Regions from separate parts of the Streptomyces sp. NPDC085931 genome, predicted to be linked through region 2. Evidence: riboswitches for the same ligand, from Rfam matches in the RefSeq annotation. Region 2 holds a riboswitch; the other holds the start of a gene.

Region 1 (3,401 bases), on a different contig from region 2:
GTCAGTCCGTCACGCGGGGCCGTCGGCCCACGGGTTAGTCCGCGGCGCGGGACCACCGGCCAGCAGGTCCGTCCCCGGCACGCGAGCGCGGGGCCTTCGACCGGCAGGTCCGCCCGCGGCGCGGCGTCGGCCCGCGGTCCGGCCGCGGCGCCCCGGCGGGTCGGTCCGTCGGGCTCAGCCGGTGGCCGGCGGAGCCGTTCGGTGGGGTTTCGGGGGTCGCCTCCGGCCCAGCCGGCTCGTGGTCGTCGTGCCGTTCTCCGTGTGTCGCGGCCGTCCCGGGCGCTCGGCCGGTGCCGGCCGTCACCCCGTGAAGCCGATGCGGCGGAGCGCGTTCGCCGTGGCCCGGTCGGCGAGGACGGCCGAGCCGCAGCCGGAGGGGAGGTCGCCCTGGGCCACGGAGCGCAGCAGGCGGGTGGTGGCCGCGCGGTGGCGCAGGAACGCGTAGCGCGAGACGCCGCGGCCGCGGTCGCGCTGGCCGGCCAGGGCCTGCTCGGGGGTGACGTCGAGGAGGAGCAGGTGCAGGGCGCCGCCCCGGCGGCGGGCCTCGCGGGCGAGCCAGCGGCGGACCCACGCCTGCGTGCCGCAGTCGTGCACCACCAGGCCCTCGCCCGAGCGCAGCGCGCGCCGCAGCCCGGCGTAGTGGGCGAGCCGGACCAGCGGCCGGTAGACCGCGTACGGCAGGAAGCCCGGCATGCGGCGCTCCCAGCGGTCGCGGGTGTCCTGGGAGTCGACGCGCCGGCCGGGGACCGTGCGCCGCATGAGCGTGGACTTGCCGCTGCCGGGCAGGCCCGTGACCACGACGATGTCCCGGGGACCGAACAGCAGCGCGTGCGGGCCGGGGCGGTCGCGCAGATCGCGGACGACCGGCGCCGGGCCGCGGACCGCCCGGGCCGGAACGGCCGGCTGCTCGGGCAGCGCGATGCCCGTGGTCGTGGCGTACGCCCTGGTCCTGTTCACCGTGATCGTCCTCCCCTGGGGCCAGGTACGGAGTCCCATCCCCGCCGAGTGTAAAGAGAAGGTAATGCCGCAGACCTCTCATTTCCGTGCTCTTCCTGCAACAGGGCTGCTACAGGTCGCCGGTCCGGCGGCGCTCGGGACTCGCGCACTCCCTGTGAAAGGTCCCCCTGCCGCGCCCGAAGGATGCGTGCAATGATGTGCGCGCCAACTGCATACCGGCCGTTTGAATCCGCGCGGGAGAGTTCCCAGCACCGCTGACGCTGGGGCGCCGAAGGAGCAAGTCCCTCCCTTGAATCTCTCAGGCACCGTTACCGCGCGGGCGAGGCACATCTGAAAAGCGGGCCCTCCCCTGCCCCCGGCAGGCCGGCTCCACCCAAGGTGCAAGCCATGGACCAGCGCGGTCATGGCGAACCTCTCAGGTTCCGATGACAGATGGGGAGGAACGACCTCGCCGTCATTGCCTTGGGAGACGACCGACCGTGAGCAGTACAGGACAACTCCGTCACACCGCGCTCGATGCCCTGCATCGCTCGCTCGGCGCGACGATGACCGACTTCGCCGGCTGGGACATGCCCCTGCGCTACGGCTCCGAGCGCGACGAGCACACCGCCGTGCGCACACGGGCCGGGCTGTTCGACCTCTCCCACATGGGTGAGATCACCGTCACCGGTCCGCAGGCCGCCGCCCTGCTCGACTACGCCCTGGTGGGCAACATCGGCGGTGTGAAGCCGGGCCGCGCCCGCTACACGATGATCTGCCGGGCCGACGGCGGCATCCTCGACGACCTGATCGTCTACCGGCTGGGCGAGACGGAGTACATGGTCGTCGCCAACGCCTCCAACGCCCAGGTCGTGCTGGACGCGCTGACCGAGCGGGCCGCCGGCTTCGACGCCGAGGTGCGCGACGACCGGGACGCCTACGCGCTGATCGCCGTGCAGGGCCCCGAGTCCCCCGGCATCCTGGCCTCCCTCACCGACGCCGACCTCGACGGGCTGAAGTACTACGCCGGCCTGCCCGGCACGGTCGCCGGGGTCCCGGCCCTGATCGCCCGCACCGGTTACACGGGCGAGGACGGCTTCGAGCTGTTCGTGAAGCCGGAGCACGCCGTGGAGCTGTGGCAGGCGCTGACCAAGGCCGGCGAGGGCGCCGGACTGGTCCCGTGCGGGCTGTCCTGCCGCGACACGCTGCGCCTGGAAGCCGGCATGCCGCTGTACGGGCACGAGCTGACCACCTCCCTGACGCCGTTCGACGCCGGTCTCGGCCGCGTGGTGAAGTTCGACAAGGAGGGCGACTTCGTGGGCCGCGAGGCCCTGCGCGAGGCCGCCGCCCGGGCCGAGCAGAACCCGCCGCGCGTGCTGGTCGGCCTGGTCGCCGAGGGCCGCCGCGTCCCGCGCGCCGGGTACGCCGTCGTCGCCGGCGGCGAGGTGATCGGCGAGGTCACCTCCGGCGCCCCCTCCCCCACCCTGGGCAAGCCGATCGCCATGGCCTACGTGGACGCCGCACACGCCGCGCCCGGCACGCCCGGCGTGGGCGTGGACATCCGGGGCAGTCACGAGCCGTACGAGGTCGTGGCGCTGCCCTTCTACAAGCGCCAGAAGTAGACACTGGGCCACGGGCGCCGCAGGGCCCCGGGCCCGGCCCCTCACGCCCCCTCACCCCGCTCACCAGCGGTCCCCCTTCACCAGCACTCCCGCGCGTACAGGAGAATTCAGGCCATGAGCAACCCCCAGCAGCTGCGCTACAGCAAGGAGCACGAGTGGCTGTCGGCCGCCGAGGACGGCGTGTCGACGGTCGGCATCACGGAGCACGCGGCCAACGCGCTCGGCGACGTGGTCTTCGTCCAGCTCCCCGAGGTCGGTGACACGGTGTCCGCGGGCGAGACCTGCGGCGAGCTGGAGTCGACCAAGTCGGTGTCCGACCTGTACTCCCCGGTCTCCGGTGAGGTCACCGAGGTCAACGAGGACGTCGTGAACGACCCGTCGCTGGTGAACTCGGCCCCCTTCGAGGGCGGCTGGCTGTTCAAGGTGCGGGTCACGGACGAGCCGGGCGACCTGCTCTCCGCCGACGAGTACACCGCGTTCTCCGCCGGCTGAGGAGTCGTAGCCGTATGTCCGTCCTGAACACACCCCTGCACGAGCTCGACCCGGCCGTCGCCGCCGCGGTCGACGCCGAGCTGCACCGCCAGCAGTCCACGCTGGAGATGATCGCCTCGGAGAACTTCGCCCCGGTCGCGGTCATGGAGGCGCAGGGCTCGGTCCTCACCAACAAGTACGCCGAGGGCTACCCGGGCCGCCGTTACTACGGCGGCTGCGAGCACGTCGACGTGGTCGAGCAGATCGCGATCGACCGGGTCAAGGAGCTGTTCGGCGCCGAGCACGCCAACGTGCAGCCGCACTCGGGCGCCCAGGCCAACGCGGCCGCGATGTTCGCGCTGCTCAAGCCGG
Region 2 (3,401 bases):
AGTCCCGGTCGGCCAGCCGCCGCAGGTAGCGCAGCATGGCCGTCTCGGAGCGGTGCTGGTGGAAGACCGGGTGCGTCAGGTAGTCGTCGGTGCGCAGCAGGCCGGCCGGGAGCCCGTCCTCGGTGGCGGCGTCCAGCGCCTCGATGACCCCCTCGACACCGAAGGCGGCCCACACGGCCCGCAGCTGGGCGCGGGTGGTGGTCTCGTCGCAGGCGATCGAGACATGGTCGGCGTCGACCAGGCGCAGGTTGACCCCGTTGTCCCGCGCGGCGGCCACGACCTCGGCGGCCCGGCCCGCGACGCGCACGGTCACGGTGTCGAAGAAGGAGTCGTGCACGACCTCGACCCCGCCGTTCGCGAGCCCGGCGGCCAGGACCGTGGCGTAGCGGTGGGTGCGCTGCGCGATGCCCTTCAGGCCGTCCGGACCGTGATAGACGGCGTACATGCCGGCCATCACGGCGAGCAGGACCTGCGCCGTGCAGATGTTGCTGGTCGCCTTCTCCCGGCGGATGTGCTGCTCACGGGTCTGCAGCGCGAGCCGGTAGGCCTTGTTCCCGTCGGCGTCCACGGAGACGCCGACGAGCCGCCCGGGCAGGCTGCGCGCCATCTTCTCCTTGACCGCCATGTAGCCGGCGTGCGGCCCGCCGAAGCCCATCGGCACGCCGAACCGCTGGGTCGTGCCGACCGCGATGTCCGCGCCGAGCTCACCGGGCGACTTCAGCAGCGTCAGGGCGAGCAGATCGGCGGCGACGGTGACAACCGCCCCGAGCTCGTGCGCCCGGTCGATGACGGGCTTGATGTCCCGTACGGCCCCGGAGGCGCCCGGGTACTGGATCAGGACGCCGTTGATCTCACGCTCGGCGATCTCGGCCGGGATGCCGTCGGAAAGGTCGGCGACGACGACGTCGACGCCGGTCGGCTCGGCCCGGGTCTGGATCACGGCGATGGTCTGCGGCAGCGCGTCCGCGTCGACCAGGAACAGGCCCTTCTTGTTCTTGCCCATCCGCCGCGACAGCGCCATGGCCTCGGCCGCCGCGGTGCCCTCGTCGAGCAGGGAGGCTCCGGAGGTCGGTAGTCCGGTGAGGTCGGCGACCATGGTCTGGAAGTTCAGCAGGGCTTCCAGCCGTCCCTGCGAGATCTCCGGCTGGTACGGCGTGTAGGCCGTGTACCAGGCCGGGTTCTCCATGACGTTGCGCAGGATCACCGGCGGCGTGAACGTGCCGTAGTACCCGAGTCCGATCATGGAGCCGAGGACCTGGTTGCGGTCGGCGAGCGAGCGCAGCTCGGCGATCACCTCGGCCTCGCTGCGGGCGCTCGGCAGGTCGAGGGCCTCGGCGCTCTTGATGACGGCCGGGACCGCGGCGGCCGTGAGCTCGTCCAGCGAGCCGTAGCCGACCTGCGCGAGCATCTTGGCCTGGGCCTCGTGGTCGGGGCCGATGTGACGCTGCTCGAAGGGCACTGCTTCTTCGAGCTCGGAAAGCGGAATGCGATGGGCGGTCATGGGCGGAGGCCTCCTGGTCTGGCACGACCTTCGAGGGGCACCACGGCGCGGGTACCCGGACGGCCTCCCCCTCTGTCATCTCAACCTGAGAGCTTCACCGGATCGCCCGAAGGCCTCCGGCTTTCACCGTCGGTGAGAGCGGAAGCCGACACCCGCTCTTCTTTCCAGAGTGACCTCGTCCGTGCGGTACGTGTGCCTGAGAGATTCCGGGGAGGATTTGCTCCTTCGGCGCCTCCGATGGTGTCCGGAGGACTCTCCCGCACGGGGTCAGCAGCCGTTGCCAGCGTACCAGCGAGGTCAACGCACGAACCTTCGAGTGGCCGCCTCCTCGATTGTGCCGTTTTGTAGTGCTTACGGATGAGTTGCGAGCCTGTGGAGGTCCCGTGCGTACCGACATCGATCCGCGCAACCTGATCGGCCGCAAGGCGTTCGACCGCAACGGAACCAGGATCGGCACGATCGACGAGGTCTACCTCGACGACGCCACCGGCGAACCGGAGTGGGCGGCCATACGGACCGGCCTGTTCAGCAGGGACGCGTTCGTCCCGCTGGAGCCCAGCGAACTGATCGACGGCGCCCTCCACGTCCCCTTCGAACGCGCGCTGATCAAGGACGCCCCCGACTTCGGCGTGGGCCGCCACCTCTCCCCCGAGCAGGAACTCCAGCTCTACCACCACTACGGCCTGGACATCGCAGCCCCTCCCCCGCTCCCCGATCACGAGTTCGGCAAGCTGGCTGGTTCGGACGAACGGACGACGCGATCCCCGGACGCGGCCTCGTAAGGCGTCCCCACGGGCCCGTCGACGCCGACGGGCCCGCTCTCCGACTCCTCCGGTCTTCGTAACACCAGCGGCAACGGATCCGCCGGCTCCAGCGCGGGATCGTCCACCCGGAAGGTCCGCACCCTGCCGGGCGCCGAGCCGGGCGTCTCGAAGCGCACGGTGACCCTCCCCAGCCCACTGCCCTGCACCCACCCGTGCCCGTACTCGGCGTGCCGCACATCGTGTCCCGCTGGCCAGCGCCGCTCGGCGAGCGACGGCTGCTCCTCCGCCTGCGCCACGGCGTGCTCCTCGACCGGCCCCTCGGCCACCGCCCGCTCCCCCGCGGCCTGCGCGAACAGATCCTCCTGCGTGTAGTCGGCGAGGCCGCTGACCCCGACCCCGAGCAGCCGCACCCCGCCCGTCGTGTCCACCGAGTCCAGCAGCCTGGCCGCGGCTTCCCCGATCACCCCGGGGTCGTCCGTCGGCCCCCGCAGCGTCTCGGACCGGGTGAGCGTCGAAAAGTCGTACCGCCGTACCTTCAGCACGATCGTCCGCCCGGACAGACCGGCCCCGCGCAGACGCCGTACGCACCGGTCTGCCAGCCGCTGCACCTCCAGCCCGACCCGCACCCGGTCGTGGATGTCCACGTCGTACGTGTCCTCCACGGACACGGACTTCGCCTCCCGCTCCGCCACCACGGGTCGGTCGTCCCTGGCCAGGGCCATCGCGTAGAGCCCGTGCCCGTGCGCCTTGCCCAGCAGCCGGACCAGTTCGTCCTCTCCCGCCTCGACGATCTCCTCGACCGTGGTGATCCCGGCCCGCCGCAGATGGTCACCCGTGGCCGGCCCGACGCCGGGCAGGGTGCGCACCGACATCGGCCCGAGCATCGCCCGCTCGGTGCCCGGCTCGATCACCACCAGCCCGTCGGGCTTGGCCTGCTCGGAGGCGATCTTCGCCAGCATCTTGGAGGCGGCGAGCCCGACCGATCCCGTGAGGCCGGTCGTGGCGCGGATGTCGGCGCGCAGCTGCGTACCGACCAGCCGCGCCGAGCTTTCGTCCCAGGCCACTCCCCCGGCCTCCAGGTCCACGAAAGCCTCGTCCAGGCTGAGCGGCTCCACGAGCGGCGACAGCGCCCGCAG

Evidence for each region. A riboswitch is a leader RNA that binds a small molecule or an ion and turns the genes downstream of it on or off. The one in region 2 is predicted to bind glycine.
Region 1: another riboswitch for glycine. It lies ahead of gcvT (glycine cleavage system aminomethyltransferase GcvT); the one in region 2 lies ahead of gcvP (aminomethyl-transferring glycine dehydrogenase).

What each region holds. Positions count from the first base shown of each region.
Region 1 covers NZ_JBITSK010000005.1:333,693-337,093, reverse strand. The annotation lists gene ACIGAN_RS12685 (AAA family ATPase) at 301-957, opposite strand; glycine riboswitch at 1,182-1,281, shown strand; gene gcvT (glycine cleavage system aminomethyltransferase GcvT) at 1,437-2,558, shown strand; gene gcvH (glycine cleavage system protein GcvH) at 2,673-3,050, shown strand; gene glyA (serine hydroxymethyltransferase) at 3,065-3,401, shown strand, end outside.
Region 2 covers NZ_JBITSK010000025.1:9,712-13,112, reverse strand. The annotation lists gene gcvP (aminomethyl-transferring glycine dehydrogenase) at 1-1,501, opposite strand, end outside; glycine riboswitch at 1,676-1,771, opposite strand; gene ACIGAN_RS34555 (PRC-barrel domain-containing protein) at 1,885-2,283, shown strand; gene ACIGAN_RS34550 (DNA polymerase IV) at 2,217-3,401, opposite strand, start outside.